DNA from 4 places in the Dactylosporangium salmoneum genome. Region 4 is predicted to be linked to each of the others. Evidence: riboswitches for the same ligand, from Rfam matches in the RefSeq annotation. Region 4 holds a riboswitch; each other region holds the start of a gene.
The links. A riboswitch is a leader RNA that binds a small molecule or an ion and turns the genes downstream of it on or off. The one in region 4 is predicted to bind cyclic di-AMP.
Positions count from the first base shown of each region.

Region 1 (3,924 bases), on a different contig from region 4:
CCCACGGCGAACACGGTGTTGAGCTTCTGCTTGCCCCAGATGGCGTGGATCGAGACCCGGGCCTCGGGGAACAGCGCGTAGATCATGAACCGGTTGCCGGCGTAGATGACGTCCTCGTCGCGCAGGTCGACCACGACCACGTCGCCGCGCACCCGGGACACCCGGCGCAGCTGGTCGACGAACAGGTCCTGCTGCTCGCGGAAGAGCTCGGCCCGCTCGGCCACGTCGGGCAGGGCGAGGATCTCCTCGACGTCCTGGTGGTCGATGCACGCGTCGATGAGCTGCATCATCAACTGGTAGTTGGAGATGCGGAACTGGCGGAAGCGGCCCAGCCCGGTGCGGCTGTCCATGAGGAAGTTCATCAGGCTCCAGCCGGTCGGCTGCAGGATCTCGCTGATGTCGTACTGCGCGGAGTCGGCCCGGTCGACGGCCTCCATCAGCTCGTCGGAGACGTTGGGGAAGCGCTCGGCCCCGCCGAAGTGGTCATAGATCACGCGGGCCGCCGACGGGGCCTCCGCGTCGATGACGTGGTTGGTCGCCTGGCCGCCGGTGCGCAGGGTCTCCGAGTGGTGGTGGTCGAACACCATGTGGGCGCCCGCGGCGTACGGCAGGTTGGTGAGGATGTCCGTGGGGCCGACGTCGACCGAGCCGTCCTGGACGTCCTTCGGGTGCACGAAGGTGATGTCGCCGATCAGGTCGAGGTGGCGCAGGAGGACCGCGCAGACCAGACCGTCGAAGTCGCTGCGGGTCACGAGACGGTACTTCACTGCAGATCCCCTCGCACGGGCGGGCCGGTCGACAGTCTCCCTATCGACCGGCCCGGCGCCAACGTGAGGATTAGCGGCTACAGGATGGAGAGGTGCACGTGGTTCGTGTGATCGCTCGACGGGTCGCCGGCCACGCCGCTGTAGTGGTGCCAGCCGGCCGCCGGTGTCCAGATCTGTTTGAACCAGATGACGTACATGACGCCGAGTTGATCGGCGTTCTTCACGAAGTAGGCGGCCAGCGTCGAGCCGTAGACGAAGTCGTCACCGGTGGCCACGCCACCGAAACCCTTCGTCTTCTGCACCGAGAAGTCGCAGGCCCGGCCCTTGGGGTGCTCGTAGGGCCCGCTCGGGCGGAAGCACGCGACGAACCGCGTGAACCCGTCCTTCTGCGCCTCCTGCATCGCGTGCATCATGCGCGGGGTGATGCAGCCGGTGGTGGTGGGGTCCTTGACGCTGCACGACTCCTTCGGCAGCGAGCCGTTGGCGTTGCGCGGCGTCGGGTCGGCCACCGGCAGGTTGGCGGAGACGAAGCCCTTGCTCGGCCCGCCGGCCAGCGCGAGCGCCTTCTCCGCCGCCTTCTTCTGCTGCTCCATGGTGGCGACCTGCTGCTGCTGCGAGGCGACCTCGTCGTCGAGCGCCTTCTTCTGCGAGGCCTGGGCCTCCCGCAGGTGCCGCAGCTGGCGAAGCAGGTTGTCGTTGTGGTGGGCCAGCTCGTTGATGGTGCTGGCCCGCTCGGCGAAGCTGTCGGGGCTGTCCGCGTCCATCAGCGCGGCGAACGTGGTCAGCGGCCCGGTCTGGTAGGCCGCGATGGCGATCGCCGAAACCTGGTCCTGGAGGGTCGCCAGCTGCGCCTCGGTCGCCTGCAGCTGCACGGTGAGCTCGGCCTGGTGCTTGACCGAGGCCTCGAACTTGGCCTTGGCGTCGGTAAAGGCCTGGGTCGTCGACTCCAGGACGGAGGCGAGGGTCGGATTGGCGTCCGCGCCCTCGTTGCCGGGATCCCCCGGCTCGGCCGCGGCGGGGGCGGCCCCGATCCCGCCGAACGCGATCACGGCCAGCAGCGCGACCAATCCGCGCCGGTAGTGATGTCGCGATGACATCTGGTTCGTTGTTCCTTCCGTCGGCCGCCGACCGGGTTAGCTGACGGGTTCGGGACGGAACGACCCCTACCACCGCTTCCGGAAGGGCTTCCGGGAGGGCGGATTCACCCCAACGCAACGGTGGGTCCCCGGCTCGCCACGGGCGGCGATTGGGCGGCAGTCACGCCCGCGGACGTGACCGTGGGTCACTGTACCGACGGGGCGGAATTCGCGCACCGCACCGTTTGTGCGTAGATCCGCTATGAGGGCGTTCAGTGACACGGATCACTCGTGGCTTCAGGGGTACGTCAGGATCTCCACCGATCCGCGTAGGGTCGCCCGTAGGCCACGCTTCCTGGGTGAACCTTCGGTACCTCGCCCTCGCCGGGATTGCCGCCGCCGGTGCACTCGTCATCGACGGCCATCTCGACCCGGACGGTGACCTGAACCCGTGGTCACTCACGGTGAGTGACTTCGCCGTCTCCGACCGCGGTGGCGTGGTCGACTGGGCGATGGTCGTCATGGCCGCCGCCTCGGTCGCGCTGCTGTTCGCCCTCCGTCGCTCGGGTGCCCGGGTGGGGGCCTGGGTGACGGCGCTCTTCGGGGTCTGGGCGGCGGGGCTGACGGTGGCCGCGCTGGTGCCGACGGACGAGCCGGGGTTGCCGCTGTCGGCCGCGGGTGCGGTGCACCGGTACGCGTCGGTCGCCGCCTTCGTGGCCCTTCCCGTGGCCGGCTGGCTGCTGGGCGGCCGGTCCGTGCGGGTGCTCGCCGGGCTGAGCCTGGCCTGTGCGCTGGCGATGGTGTATTCGGCCTTTCCGGGCGACCGCGTGCTCATCGGCCTGGCCGAGCGCCTGTTGCTGGCCGCCGAGGCGGCGCTGCTGGTCGCCGTGGCCCTGGCCGCTCCGGGCGCCCGCGATCGGGCTGCTCGGCGGCGTGGCGCTGTCTCAACGGTACCGTAAATATTGTTCATAAAACGATGATGTTCACTCTTCGGCGTTCCTCCGGCTGATCGGATGTGCAGGTCAGGCCCAAAGCCGAAGGAGTTGATCGAGGGTGTCGAGAGTCCGCGCGCTGGCCATGCTCGCCGCGATGGCGGTGGTGAGCGGAGTGGTCGCGTTCTTCAACATGATGCCGGCCTCAGCCGCCGCCTGCGCCCCCGCGTGGCAGTCCACGGCGGTCTACACGGGTGGCATGACCGCGTCCCGCAACGGTCACAACTACCTGGCGAAGTGGTGGACCCAGAACGAGGCCCCGCCCGGCACCAGCGGCGTGTGGCAGGACCAGGGCAGCTGCGGCGGCAGCACCCCGACCAACCCGCCGGTCCAGACCGGCACGGCCGGCGCGTGCAGCTTCCCCGCGTGGGTCCAGGGCCACAACTACGTGACCGGCGACATCGTGAAGTTCACGGACGGCAAGTTCTACATCGCCGAGCACGACAACCCGGGCTACAGCCCCGTGATCAGCACCTGGTACTGGGACCCGTACTCCTGCGGCTCCTCGCCCACGACTGCGCCCCCTCCCACTTCCTCGGGCGGCGCCTTCGTGGTCAGCGAGGCGCAGTTCAACCAGATGTTCCCGGGCCGGAACTCGTTCTACACGTACTCGGGCCTGGTCGCCGCGCTGTCGGCCTACCCCGCCTTCGCCCGCACCGGCTCCGACGAGGCCCGCAAGCAGGAGGCCGCGGCCTTCCTGGCCAACGTCAACCACGAGACCGGCGGCCTGGTCTACATCGTCGAGCAGAACACGGCCAACTACCCCGCGTACTGTGACGCCAGCCAGTCCTACGGCTGCCCCGCCGGCCAGGCCGCCTACTACGGCCGCGGCCCGATCCAGCTGAGCTGGAACTTCAACTACAAGGCGGCCGGCGACGCCCTGGGCATCGACCTGCTGCACAACCCGAACCTGGTCCAGACCGACGCGGCCGTGGCCTGGAAGACGGCCCTGTGGTACTGGAACACCCAGAGCGGCCCGGGCACCATGACCCCGCACAACGCGATGGCGAACGGAGCCGGCTTCGGCGAGACCATCCGGAGCATCAACGGCAGCCTGGAGTGCAACGGCCGCAACCCGGCCCAGGTCCA
Region 1 covers NZ_BAAARV010000005.1:243,296-247,219, reverse strand. Annotated here, with positions in the region: gene ABD352_RS03905 (exopolyphosphatase) at 1-767, opposite strand, end outside; gene ABD352_RS03900 (coiled-coil domain-containing protein) at 845-1,864, opposite strand; cyclic di-AMP (ydaO/yuaA leader) riboswitch at 1,874-2,030, opposite strand; gene ABD352_RS03895 (DUF998 domain-containing protein) at 2,203-2,802, shown strand; gene ABD352_RS03890 (glycoside hydrolase family 19 protein) at 2,897-3,924, shown strand, end outside.
Region 1: another riboswitch for cyclic di-AMP. It lies ahead of ABD352_RS03900 (coiled-coil domain-containing protein); the one in region 4 lies ahead of ABD352_RS32730 (C39 family peptidase).

Region 2 (3,924 bases), on a different contig from region 4:
TTGCACGGCCGCGCGGGATTCGGGCGGCACGTCGCTGCCGAAGTCGACGACGATCGGCATCGCGACGCCGTACGTCCCGCCGTTGGTGAGCATCAGGTCGGAATTGATCTGCGGGCCGGTCGGCTTGGCCGCCGTGGTGAAGGTCGACGTCTTCGTCACCGGCTTGCCGTCGACCCCGACGGCGGTCACCTTGACCGTGTAGGCGGTGCCGTAGCGCAGGGCGGTGGCCGGCACCCAGGAGCTGCCGTCGTCCCGCGGCGCGCCGGCCACAGGCTGGCCGGCCGGGTCGGTGAGCGCGACATTGGTGATCTTGCCGTCGTTGACCTTCAGCCCGATCTCGGCGCTGATCGGCGACCCGGCGTCGCCGGCGGTCGGGGTGATGGTCAGCCCGACAGGTGTCGGGGGAGCGCTGTTCTTGGCCACCGAGGGTTTCCGGTGCAGGGAACCGTCGCAGGCCGACAGCGCCGGTTGCGCCGCGATCGCGAGCACGAGCAGCGCGGTCGCGGACCGGAACACGCTGTGTCTGTACATGCCGCTCATCGTCGTGCCGGCCCGGGCGAGGCCGGGCCGGCAAACGAATGACAACGGGAAGGATCGGCGACGGCGCTACATCGTGGCGTCGGCGATCGTGTTGGCGAGGCCCTCCCACTTGGCGTACGCGTCGGGGAAGGCGGAGCCCTGGACCATCTGCGCGGCCACGGTGACCGCGTAGTCGCCCCAGCCGGGGATCCTCAGCAGCGCCGCGTAGAAGCGGCGGGCCGACTCCTCCGGGTTCATGAGCTGGTCGATGGAGCCCCAGCTCGGCCGCTGCTGGAACAGCCCGACCGAGTCGTAGTCGTAGCCCACGCCCTCGTTCGGGTGCTGCAGCGACGCCGGCAGGTTGCCGTTGGCCAGGTTGCGCAGGTGGCTCTCCTGCAGCGCGGTGGACAGCGCCACCACGGCCGCGCGCTTGGGCAGCCGCTCCCGCTTGGCCACCGCGACGATGGCCAGCGCGTTGTCCATCTCGGTCTGGCTGAGCCCGCCCACGGGCGCCACCTTGGTGGGCGCGGCGGACGGGGTGGACGTGGTCGAGGGGGTGGACGGGGTGGACTTGGTGGACTTGGGGGACTTGGGGGACTTGGTGGTCGGGGCGGGCCGGCTGGCCGGCGCCCGTTCATGGTTGCGGGAAGCCACCTCCCCCGACTCCCGCGAGGGGTCGGAGCCGGTCACGGCGGCGGGGCGTTCGGCCACCGCGGCGCCCGGGTCGCCGCTCGGGGCGGTCAGCAAGGCCGTCAGCCCGAATGCGGCCACGGCGAACACGGTTGCCGCCGCTGCGCCCCGTCGGGGGTGGGTCAGCAGCGGACGGAGCCGGTCGCGCGCCGCGTCGAGGCGGGCGGGGTCCGGCAGGAGGACACGGAGGCGGGCCACCGAATGGCGGCCAGAGCGAGATCGCAGACGGTGAGGACCGGGTTCGGCCGCGTCACTGGGCTGCGGATTTTCGTCGGCACCGGCGAGCATCCGGCGAGAGTAGGAGCCCCCGGGTGAGGGGGTGATTTTGGGCGTGATAAACGGCGCCCGAGCCGTGTGCGCCCGAGCGCTCTTCGTGCGGGCATCAAGCCCGGGGCATCACGCCCAGTAGCCGTTTCGACGGGGGGTGCAAAGCCCTGTTGAGCGGCGCGAATAGCCTCGCCGGGTCCACCTCGCCGACGTCTTTCACCCACGGTGGGTGACGGCTTGGTGGATCCGCTGAGTCGTGCGCACGCACGAACCGGGGACCCACGTTCTGGGGTGAGTCCGCGTTTGCCGCGGTAGGGCGATCTTCCCGCCCGAACCCGTCAGCTAACCCGGTAAGCGGTACCGGAAGGAGTGGTACCCGTGAGCTACCTCTACAAACCCCGGCACAAACCCGAGCAGAGCGACCCGGCCCCCGGTCGCCGCCGGATCCCCCTCGTGGCCGCCTCGGCCGCGGTCCTCGCCGTCGCGGCGGGCCTCGGCGTCGCCGGCCTGGAGCACGCCTCCTCCACATCCACCACACCGGCCGCCTCGACGGTCCAGGCCGCCGACGCACAGGCGCTGGCCGGTGAGCCCTCCACCGGATCCCCCGGCGCCCACGACACGCCGGCGGCCCCGCAGCAGCAGCGCGACGCGGCCCCGGCGACCACCAAGGCCGCGCCCGCCCCCACCTCCACCTCTGCCTCCACGCACAGCGCCGCCCCGACCCACACCGCTTCCCCCACCCCGACGATCCCGGTCCAGAAAGACTTGACGTACCAGTTCGCCTGGCAGGAGAACTACTACTTCTGCGGCCCGGCCGCGACCCGCATCGCGCTCACGGCCAAGGGCCTGTCCCCGAGCCAGTCGGAGGTCGCCCAGAGCCTGGGCACCACCGTGAACGGCACCAACTCATCGGACGACACCACGCGCGCGCTCAACGCGTACCTGAAGACCGACTTCTACAAGGCCCACTTCATCACCGGCCAGGCGGCCACCCAGGCCGACATCGCCGAGCTGAAGGCGGCGGTCGTCAACGCCGTCTCGCAGGGGTACGCCGTCGTGGCAAACATCGCCGGGACGACCACCGACGACGCCGGGCACAGCCACTCCTACGACGGCGGGCACTACCTCACCATCGTCGGCTACCGCGACAGCGGCCAGACCGTGAAGATCGCGGACCCGGCCGACGCCCAGGGCGTCGGCTCCTACACCGTGTCCATCGCCAACATGGCCAACTGGATCGCCCAGCGCGGTTACTCGGCCTGATCGTTTCATCGCCGCACGGCGTTCGCCGGTTCAGGCCCCCATCGCCCGGGCTCTGCTCGGGACGGCGAAGTTCTGGACCGGCACGCCGCGCAGCGCGAACGCCATGGTCTGCGCCACGGCCGTGTCGACCGAGCTGGAGACGCCGCCGCCCACGTAGTCGTTGGGGTTGTCCGGGTTGACCGCGATGCCGGCCGCGGCGATCTGCGGGGTGAAGCCCACGAAGGTCTCCGTGGCGTTGTACTCCGAGCTGCCCGTCTTGCCCGCCACCGGCCGTCCCGCGAGGATCCCGGAGACGCCCTCGGCGGTGCCGCCGTCGCACTTGCCGTAGACCGAGCCCTTGCTGACCGGGCAGCGGGCGGCGTCGGTCGCGGCCGCGGCCACGTCCGGGTCGACCGCCTGCCGGCACTTCGGGGTGCCGGCGTCCAGCGTCTTGCCGTCGGCGTCCTTGATCGACAGCACCGGCAGCGGCTGGCAGTACACGCCGCCGGCCGCCACCGCCGCGTAGGCGTTGGCCAGGTCCAGCGGGGTGGTCGAGGCGACGCCCAGCGTGAACGAGCCCCACGCGGCCGCGTTGGCCGCCAGCCCCGCGTCATGGTCGTCGCGGAAGACGATGCCCAGCCGCTGCGCCATCTCGATCGCCCGGTCGGCCCCGACCTGCTCTTCCAGCCACACGAAGTACGTGTTCACCGAGCGCCCGAACCCGTTCCACATGGTGCGGTCGCCGTCCATCCAGCTCGGGGTGTCGTTGGCCGGGCACCACCGCCCGCCGCAGCCGGACGACCCGTCGCCCGGCCAGATGGTGGGGATCCGGGCCGGCGCGTTGAAGTGCGTGTTCAGGGGCCGCCCGGACTCCAGCGCGGCGAGCATGGTGAACATCTTGAAGGTCGATCCGGCCTGGTACCCCGCGACGCCCGACCCGCCCGCGACGAGCTGGTTGACGGTGTTGGGGTAGTTCGGGTGCTGCGGCGGGTTGGCCTCCAGGCTGTAGTGCCGGTTGACCGCCATCGCCAGCACCCGGCCGGTGCCCGGCTGGACGACGGCGAGGGGCAGCGAGCGGGCGTTGCCGTAGCCGTAGACGCCGAGCGACTGACTCAGCGCCGCGGCCTGGATGCCGGGGTCGATGGAAGTGACGATCGAGTAGCCGCCGGTGCGCAGCGCCTCGTCGCGCTCGGTCGGGGTGTTGCC
Region 2 covers NZ_BAAARV010000132.1:3,538-7,461, reverse strand. Annotated here, with positions in the region: gene ABD352_RS53405 (L,D-transpeptidase) at 1-531, opposite strand, end outside; gene ABD352_RS53400 (hypothetical protein) at 607-1,290, opposite strand; cyclic di-AMP (ydaO/yuaA leader) riboswitch at 1,714-1,848, shown strand; gene ABD352_RS53395 (C39 family peptidase) at 1,855-2,739, shown strand; gene ABD352_RS53390 (transglycosylase domain-containing protein) at 2,770-3,924, opposite strand, start outside.
Region 2: another riboswitch for cyclic di-AMP. It lies ahead of ABD352_RS53395 (C39 family peptidase); the one in region 4 lies ahead of ABD352_RS32730 (C39 family peptidase).

Region 3 (3,924 bases), on a different contig from region 4:
CCTGCGCCACTGCGACCGGGTCCTCGTCATGTTCCACGGGCGGGTCACCGCCGAGCTGCAGGCAGGTTGGAGCGACACCGACGTGGTCGCCGCCGTCGAAGGAGTCTCCGCATGACCACCACGCTTCCCGCTGGGGAAATGCCCGTCCGGCGGCGCGCCGTGCCGAGGCTGGCCCGGATGCGCGACCTGGCGCTCGTGCCGGCGATCGTCGCGCTGCTCGTCGTCGGCGCGCTCATCGACCCGGTCTTCCTGACCCGGGCCAACCTCGTCAACGTGCTGCAGCAGCAGACCGAGCTGTCGCTGCTGGTGCTCGCCGAGACGCTCATCCTCATCGGCGGGCGCTTCGACCTGTCGCTGGAGTCGACCGTCGGGCTCGCCCCCGCCCTCGGCGTGGCGCTGGTCATTCCGGCCGCCAGCCACGGCCTCGGCACCGAGTGGGCCACCGCCCTGGCCGTGCCGCTGTGCCTGCTCGCCGGCGTGCTCGTCGGCGCGCTGAACGGGGTGCTCATCCTGCGCTTCGGGCTGTCGGCGTTCATCGTCACGCTCGGCATGCTCATCACGCTGCGGGGCGTGCAGATCGGCATCACCGGCGGGCAGAGCCTCTTCGACCTGCCGCCGTCGGTGATGTACCTCGGCAACACCGCCTGGCTGGGCCTGCCCCTGTCGATCTGGGTGTGCGCGGTGATCTTCGCCGCCGGCATCGCCGCGCTCGGCTGGTTCCGCCACGGCCGGGCCGTCTACGCCATCGGCGGCAACACCGACGCCGCCCGGGCCGCCGGCATCCGCACCGACCGGGTCATGTACGCGGTCTTCATGATCGCCGGCCTGCTCGCCGCGCTGGCCGGCCTGCTCATGACCGGCCGCCTCGGCTCCATCGCCGCCGCACAGGGCGACGGCATGATCTTCAAGGTGTTCGCCGCCGCGGTCATCGGCGGCGTGAGCATGAACGGGGGCAAGGGCACCCTCTTCGGCGCCCTGTGCGGCGTGCTCGTGCTCGGCCTGGTCGAGAACGTGCTCACCCTGGCCGGCGTCTCGGCGCAGTGGATTCAGGCGGTGTACGGCCTGGTCATCCTCGTCGCCCTGGTGCTCGCCCGTCTCACGACGGGCCGCGCCCAGGACTGAGCCGCCCGGCCTCAGCGGTGGCCGGTGCCGTTGCAGCCGGTGCAGCGCACGTAGCCGGTGCCGCCGCAGAAGTGGTGGTTCTGGGGGCGGCCGTCGGCGTCGTAGACGTAGCCGCCGTTGCAGGTGTCCGCCTGCTTGCCGCTGCCGCCGCAGCTGCCGCACAACGGGGGCGGCTGCGGCGGCTGCCACGGCTTCGCCGGCTCCCACGGCTGCGCCGGCGGGGGCTCGGAACCGCCGCCGGAGACGTTCCTGCCGCGGCGGTTGCCGGCCACCACACCGACGACGATCGCCAGGATGATGGGGCAGAGGCACACCAGGCCGCAGCCGAACAGCTGACCGAGCGAGTAGGCGTCCATGGGGTCCTCCCGGCCCGGGCACCGCACGAAGTGGCGTGACGATGATGGCGGCGGCAGGCCCGCGCGGCCATAGACCGTGCGGGCGATGGGGCGCGTCCCCCGTTCAGGTTCAGGTCTTCGTTAAGTCCCTCTTAGATCCCCGCTGGGCGGTTTCGCCGCCCGAGCCTTCCCGTTACGTTGGGTCGTGGCCTGGCCGGCCGTCGTCGCCCAAACCCCGGGTGGCCCGGGCAGGCTCCGCCGAGTCGCGTGCGCGCGAGCCGGGGACCCATCAATCCCCATCGGGGTGAATCCGCGGAACCCGCGGTAGGGCGCGCCTTCTTCTCGCCCGAACCCGTCAGCTAACCCGGTAGGCGGCGGGAAGAAGGAACCTGCTGTGTTCAACGGACGGACGGCGCTGCGCGCCGTGGTGGCCGGGCTGGCGGTGGCGGCGATGGTCGCGCCCGCGTGCGCGGCCCACGCGGACCCGTCACCGGAAGAGATCCAGGCCCAGATCGACAAGGGCAACAAGGAAGTCGAGCTCGTCGTCGAGCAGTACAACAAGGTCAACGGCGATCTCGAGGCGACCCAGGCGGCGATCGCGAAGGCGCAGGCCGACCTGGCGCCGCTGCAGACCAGCATGGACGCGGCCCGGGAGAACGCCGGCCGGGTCGCCGTCGGCGCCTACAAGACCGGCGGCAGCCTCGGCACCTGGTCGCTCATGCTCGGGGCGGCCTCGTCCGACAGCTTCACCGACCGGGTCGGCACCCTCGAGCAGATCTCCCGCAGCCAGCAGCGTGACCTCGACGCGTACAGCGCGGCCAAGGGCGCGGTCGATGCGGAGCAGCGGCGGCTCAACGACCAGCTCGCCGCGCAGAGCCGGCAGAAGACCGAGCTGGAGACCCGGCGCAAGCAGATCGAGGGCGACATCGCCCGGCTCGACCAGATGCAGCGCAAGGCCGAGCAGGCCGCCGCCGCGGCGGCCGCGAAGGCCCAGACGAAGACCACCCCGGCCAACCCGGCACCGAACCCGGGTCCGCCGCCGGCGGTCTCCGGCGCGGCCGGCAAGGCGGTCTCCTACGCGTGGGCCCAGCTGGGCAAGAAGTACGTCTGGGGCACCGCCGGGCCGGACACCTTCGACTGCTCTGGGCTGACCATGATGGCCTGGAAGGCGGCCGGGGTGACGCTGCCGCACAACGCGGCCGAGCAGTACTCCCGGGTCAAGCACATCTCCCGCAGCCAGCTCGCCCCCGGTGACCTGGTGTTCTACAACGGGCTCGGGCACGTCGGCATCTACATCGGCAACAACCAGATCATTCACGCGCCGAACAGCCGGACCGTGGTGAAAGTGGCCCCGATCGACATCGACACGCTCTACGGCTACGGCCGCCCGTAACGCCCCGCACCGCCTCCAGCACGGCCCGTCGCACCCGCGGCGGGCCGTGCTGTGTTGTTCAGCTCTTGACGTCCCACATAAACGGGCGTAAACAAAGCTGAAGCAAAACGAAACGGCGGTGAAACCACATCATGTACGCCGAGGAGCGCCAGCAGGCCATCGTGCGGATCGCCCGCGAGCAGGGGCGGGTCGACGTGGCCGGGCTGGCCGACGAGCTCAATGTCACGTCGGAGACGATCCGGCGCGACCTCACCACCCTCGAACGGGCCGGGGTGCTGCGCCGGGTGCACGGCGGTGCCATCCCGGTCGAGCGCATCGGCTTCGAGCCGGCCCTCGCCGCCCGCGACGCCGTGCTCGTCGAGGAGAAGGAGCGCATCGCCAAGCTCGCGCTCGCCGAGGTGCCCGAGGAGGGCGCCATCATCCTCGACGCCGGCACCACCACCATCAAGCTGGCCCACCTGCTGCCGGCCGACCGGGAACTGACCGTGGTGGTCAACTCCCCGGTGATCGCCACGGTCCTCGGCACCCGCACCAACCTCAACGTGCTGCTGCTCGGCGGGCGGGTGCGGGGCAAGACCCTCGCCACCGTCGACGACTGGTCGCTGCGGCCCCTCGCGGACCTGTACGTCGACGTGGCCTTCCTCGGCACCAACGGCATCTCGGTCGAGCGTGGCCTCACCACCCCTGACCCGGCCGAGGCCGCGGTCAAGCGGGCGATGATCCGCGCCGCCCGGCGCACGGTCCTGCTGGCCGACCACACCAAGCTCGGCAACGACTACCTGTCCCGCTTCGGCGATCTGTCCGACCTGGACCTGTTCGTCACCGACAGCCGCGCCGACACCGACCTCGCCGGCGACATCGAGGCCGCCGGCGTCCGGGTGGTGCGGGCATGATCGTCACCGTCACGCTCAACCCCAGCCTGGACCGGGCCATGGAGGTGGGACGGCTCGCCCGGGGTGAGGTCATCCGGGCCCGCGAGGCCCGCCTCGACCCCGGCGGCAAGGGCGTCAACGTGTCCCGGGCGCTGCTGGCCAACGGCGTGCCGTCGGTCGCGGTCCTGCCGTGCGGCGGGGA
Region 3 covers NZ_BAAARV010000081.1:101,222-105,145, forward strand. Annotated here, with positions in the region: gene ABD352_RS41230 (sugar ABC transporter ATP-binding protein) at 1-115, shown strand, start outside; gene ABD352_RS41235 (ABC transporter permease) at 112-1,122, shown strand; gene ABD352_RS41240 (hypothetical protein) at 1,134-1,478, opposite strand; cyclic di-AMP (ydaO/yuaA leader) riboswitch at 1,704-1,846, shown strand; gene ABD352_RS41245 (C40 family peptidase) at 1,852-2,850, shown strand; gene ABD352_RS41250 (DeoR/GlpR family DNA-binding transcription regulator) at 2,982-3,743, shown strand; gene pfkB (1-phosphofructokinase) at 3,740-3,924, shown strand, end outside.
Region 3: another riboswitch for cyclic di-AMP. It lies ahead of ABD352_RS41245 (C40 family peptidase); the one in region 4 lies ahead of ABD352_RS32730 (C39 family peptidase).

Region 4 (3,924 bases):
CGCCGTGGTGATCGGCCCAGAAGTCCGGCTCGGCGAACAGGTCGTGCAGATCGGGCGGCAGCGGCACACCGGGCACGATAACGGCAAACCGTAAAGGCGTTGCCGGGCGTGCCGATGGCCGGGTGGAGGGGTGTCGGCATGCAGGAACCGCAACAGCGCAAAGGGCGTTCGCTGCGCGCCCGGGTGTACCTGGTGGTCGCGGTGTGCGCCGTCCCGGCCGTCATCGGCAGCGCCGTCGCGCTCGTCGGGCTCGGCCAGACCCACGGCAGTCCAACGGCAGCTACACGCGGGTCCGGCTCTTCGTCACCGACATCATCCTGCTCGGGCTGGCCCTCGCGGTCGCCGCCGCGCTGCTGCTGACCCGCTCGGTGCTGGCCTCGGCCCGGCGCATCAGCGGCGTGCTGCACGCCGGGGACCGCACCCGGCGCATCGGCGCGAACCCCGACACCAGCGAGATCGGCGACCTGGGCCGGCAGCTGGACCAGATGTTCGAGGCGATGCAGGAGCAGGAGGACCACCTGCAGCGCGAGCGGTCTGCCAAGGAGGCCCAGCTGGTGCGCAACACGGTGCGCCAGCAACTGGCCGAGCAGAGCACCCGCCGGCGGGCCGGGGAGATCCTCGAACAGACCAGCGAGGCGGTGCTCACCGAGCTGCGCAACGTCATGGCCCAGGCCGACGCGGTGCTCGACGCGGCCGACTCGATCGAGCGGCAGGCGTCGTCGGCGCACGAGGTCACCCGTACCGTCGTCGGCCGGGCGTCCACCGTGGACACCGTCGTCGGCGCGGTCAACGCGAGCCTGGGGCGGGTCGACGGGATCGCCACGCTCATCGCCGGCATCGCCGGGCAGACCAACCTGCTCGCGCTCAACGCGACCATCGAGGCGGCCCGGGCGGGCGCCGCCGGGCGCGGCTTCAGCGTCGTGGCCGGCGAGGTGAAGGCCCTGGCCTCCAAGACCAAGGACTCCACCGACGAGATCGCCACCACGGTGGAGGCCCTCGGCGCGGACGCCGCCGCGATGGCCTCGGTCATCGCCGACATGAGCGACGGCGTGGTCTCCGTCGGCGGCGTCACCGCCGAGCTCAACGACGTCTCGGTGCGCCAGCGCGACGTCGTGCACCGGCTGGTGCAGAGCGTCCGCGAGGCGGTCGGCCGGGTCGAGGCGCTCAACCAGGTGACGGACCGCCTCGAGCGGCGCCGGCACAGCCGGGCCGCCGTCGAGGGCCGCACGACGATCCGCGTCGGCGAGCGCAGCCACGACGTGGAGATGCTCGACCTCAGCATCAGCGGGATGCGCTGCTCGATCGTGCCGGAGTGGCACGTGAGCGTCGGCGGCCGGGTCGAGCTGATCCTGGAGCTCGGCGACGAGCGCATCCCGGCCCGCGGCCGCGTCGTGCGCATCATCAACGGCGACTACGGCGAGGAGGCCGGGATCGAGTTCGAACAGCTCGACCCGGCCGCCCAGGCCCGCATCGAGGGCTTCCTGGACCATCTCCTGCGCCTGGAGCCGGCCCAGGAGATGGTCGCCGACTGACGTTTGCCGGGCGCTACGCCGAGTAGCCCCGGGCGGCGATCCAGTTGGCCATGTTCCAGGTCGACATCCAGTAGGTGCGCGGGCCGAACATGCCCGACGGGTCGGCGACCTGCACCGCCCGGCCGCGGTCGCGGTAGCCGACCAGCGTGATGTAGTGGCCGCCGGAGAACTCGTGGTAGACGCCGCTCGCGTCGGTGGCGCCGCCGACGATGTTGGCCACCACGGCCCGCCCGCCGCTCATCGCCGCGACGACGTCGCGCTGCAGCCGCTCGGCCTGGGCGCCGGTGGCCTGCTGGCCCGGGATCCAGTGGGTCTGGTACTCGTCCTTGCCCAGCACCCCGTTCATCGCCCGGGTCACGTCGGCCGCCGAGTTCGTGCCGTTGACCGTGGTACCCAGGCGGGAGGCGACATCGCCCTGCGACATCGAGACGCCAGAGGAGGTCAGCGCCATGCGGGTCGAGGCCGGGCCGCAGTAGTAGTAGTTAGGCTGGAACTGGAAGTCGTAGTCGACGCTGTGCTCCTCCGGCGCGGTCAGCAGCGGGTCCGGGGCGGGCGGGTCTGCCGGTTTGCCGGGGGCGGCGGTGGCAGGTGCGGGCACGGCCGCCGCGGCGACGTGGGCGTCGGCCGGGTCGGACGTCTCGTGGAGCACAGCGGCCGTTGTCACGGCGGCGGCGAGCATGGCGGCCGAGCCGATCAGCGCGGGGATCGGCCGCCTGGCCAACGCACGCCGACCGGCTTCCGCCCTTCGCGCAAGCTTGGGCAGGTCGAGATCTGGGTAGCGCACAGCGGAACTCCTTCCGGTGCCGCCTACCGGGTTAGCTGACGGATTCGGGCGGGAAAGATCGCCCTACCACCGGACCGTGAGGGCCGGCGGATTCACCCCGGGACTGGAATGGGTCCCCGGCTCGCGTACGCGACTCGGCGGATCAGGGCCGGCGCCACCCGTTCGGATGGCAGAGGGTCCGGCCCGGACGCCGCGACATTACTGAGCGGTATCCGGGCCGGGAACTGGGGTCCGAAATGCTGCGACCAGGCGGTCAGACGGCGGCGAGGTCCATGCCCCGGCGGCCGGTCGGGTTGAGATCGGCCAGCTGGAAACGGTCCGGCCAGGCGCGTTCGTAGTGCTCCTCCGGGAAGTCCGACGGGCTCGATCCGGTCTCGAACGCCGCCCGGACGTCCGCCGCGTAGCGCTCGTTGCGCGGGCACCACGGGGCGGCCGGGATGTACATGACGTTGCCCCAGCCGCGCTGGCGCCGCACCGGCGCGACGCTGTGGATCATGTCGCAGTGCCACCACACGGAGTCCCCGGCGCGTACGTCGGGGATGCCCGCCAGCGCCCGCACGAGCAGCGGGTGCCAGCGCTCGTTGGCCGGGAAGACCTGGTTCACCGTCACGCCGCACATGTCGTCCTCGGGCACGTCGGGCAGCAGCGGGCGCAGCATCAGGTACGCCATCGCCGCCGGAATGGGGACGGTGTGCAGGACGCCCTGGTCGTGGTCCATGTCCGACAGCGCGGTCCAGCCCTGGAAGGTGCGGAAGGCCGAGCACATGGTCGAGCCCGGGTACTGCGGCCCGTCGGTGCGGTAGGCCGCGTCCCAGGGGTCGTAGTCCTGCACCGAGCCGTCGAACAGGTGCCGGAACGCCCGCTGGTAGGACTCGGTCATCCACAGGTCGAGCGTCCCCGGGTCGAGATGCGGGTTGAGGCCGGCCGAGTCGGCGCCCTCCGGCCGGCGGCGGATGCGGTCCGGATAGAGCGAGTCGCGGTCCGGGTCGAACCACCGGACCCCTTCCGAGTCGTACTTCCACTGCCGGTTCAGGAACGCCTGGACCCGCGCCATGCGGTCGCTCGTGCGGGCCTGCATCTGGGCCGGGGACCAGTAGATCGGGTAGATCTCAGGCCGCGAGCCGACGGTGCCGAAGAAGTCGTCGCCGGGGCCCCGGTACTGCTCGAAGAAGCGGTTGCCCTCGACGTACTCGACGATGTTGCGATCCCAGCCCAGCGCCTGGTCGCGATCGAAGTGCCCGCGCACGACCACGCAGCCGCGGCGGTGCAGCAGCTCGGCCTGCTCGGCCGGGACGGTGCCGGCGGCGATGTCGGCGTAGTCGATGACCGGCCAGACCTGCTCGCCGCGGGCTCGCGCCGCCTCGATCTGCTCGACCTCGGCCTCGACGCGCCGCTCGACCGCGGCGAAGACCTCCTCCACGGTGCGCCCGGACGCCGCGATGCGGGCCCGGATCGCGGCCTTGACCTCGCGGATCGCGCCGGACAGGTCCGCCGGCGTCTCCTCCCAGTGCGGCAGGGCTGGTGCAGACACGGCCGCCTCCCTCTCGTTCTAGTCAGGACTCCTTATTTGTATTTTCGACGGTACGCACCCGTCCCACTTCTAGGCAA
Region 4 covers NZ_BAAARV010000063.1:19,303-23,226, forward strand. Annotated here, with positions in the region: gene ABD352_RS32720 (hypothetical protein) at 1-67, opposite strand, end outside; gene ABD352_RS32725 (methyl-accepting chemotaxis protein) at 204-1,532, shown strand; gene ABD352_RS32730 (C39 family peptidase) at 1,546-2,316, opposite strand; cyclic di-AMP (ydaO/yuaA leader) riboswitch at 2,322-2,466, opposite strand; gene ABD352_RS32735 (YbiU family protein) at 2,570-3,847, opposite strand.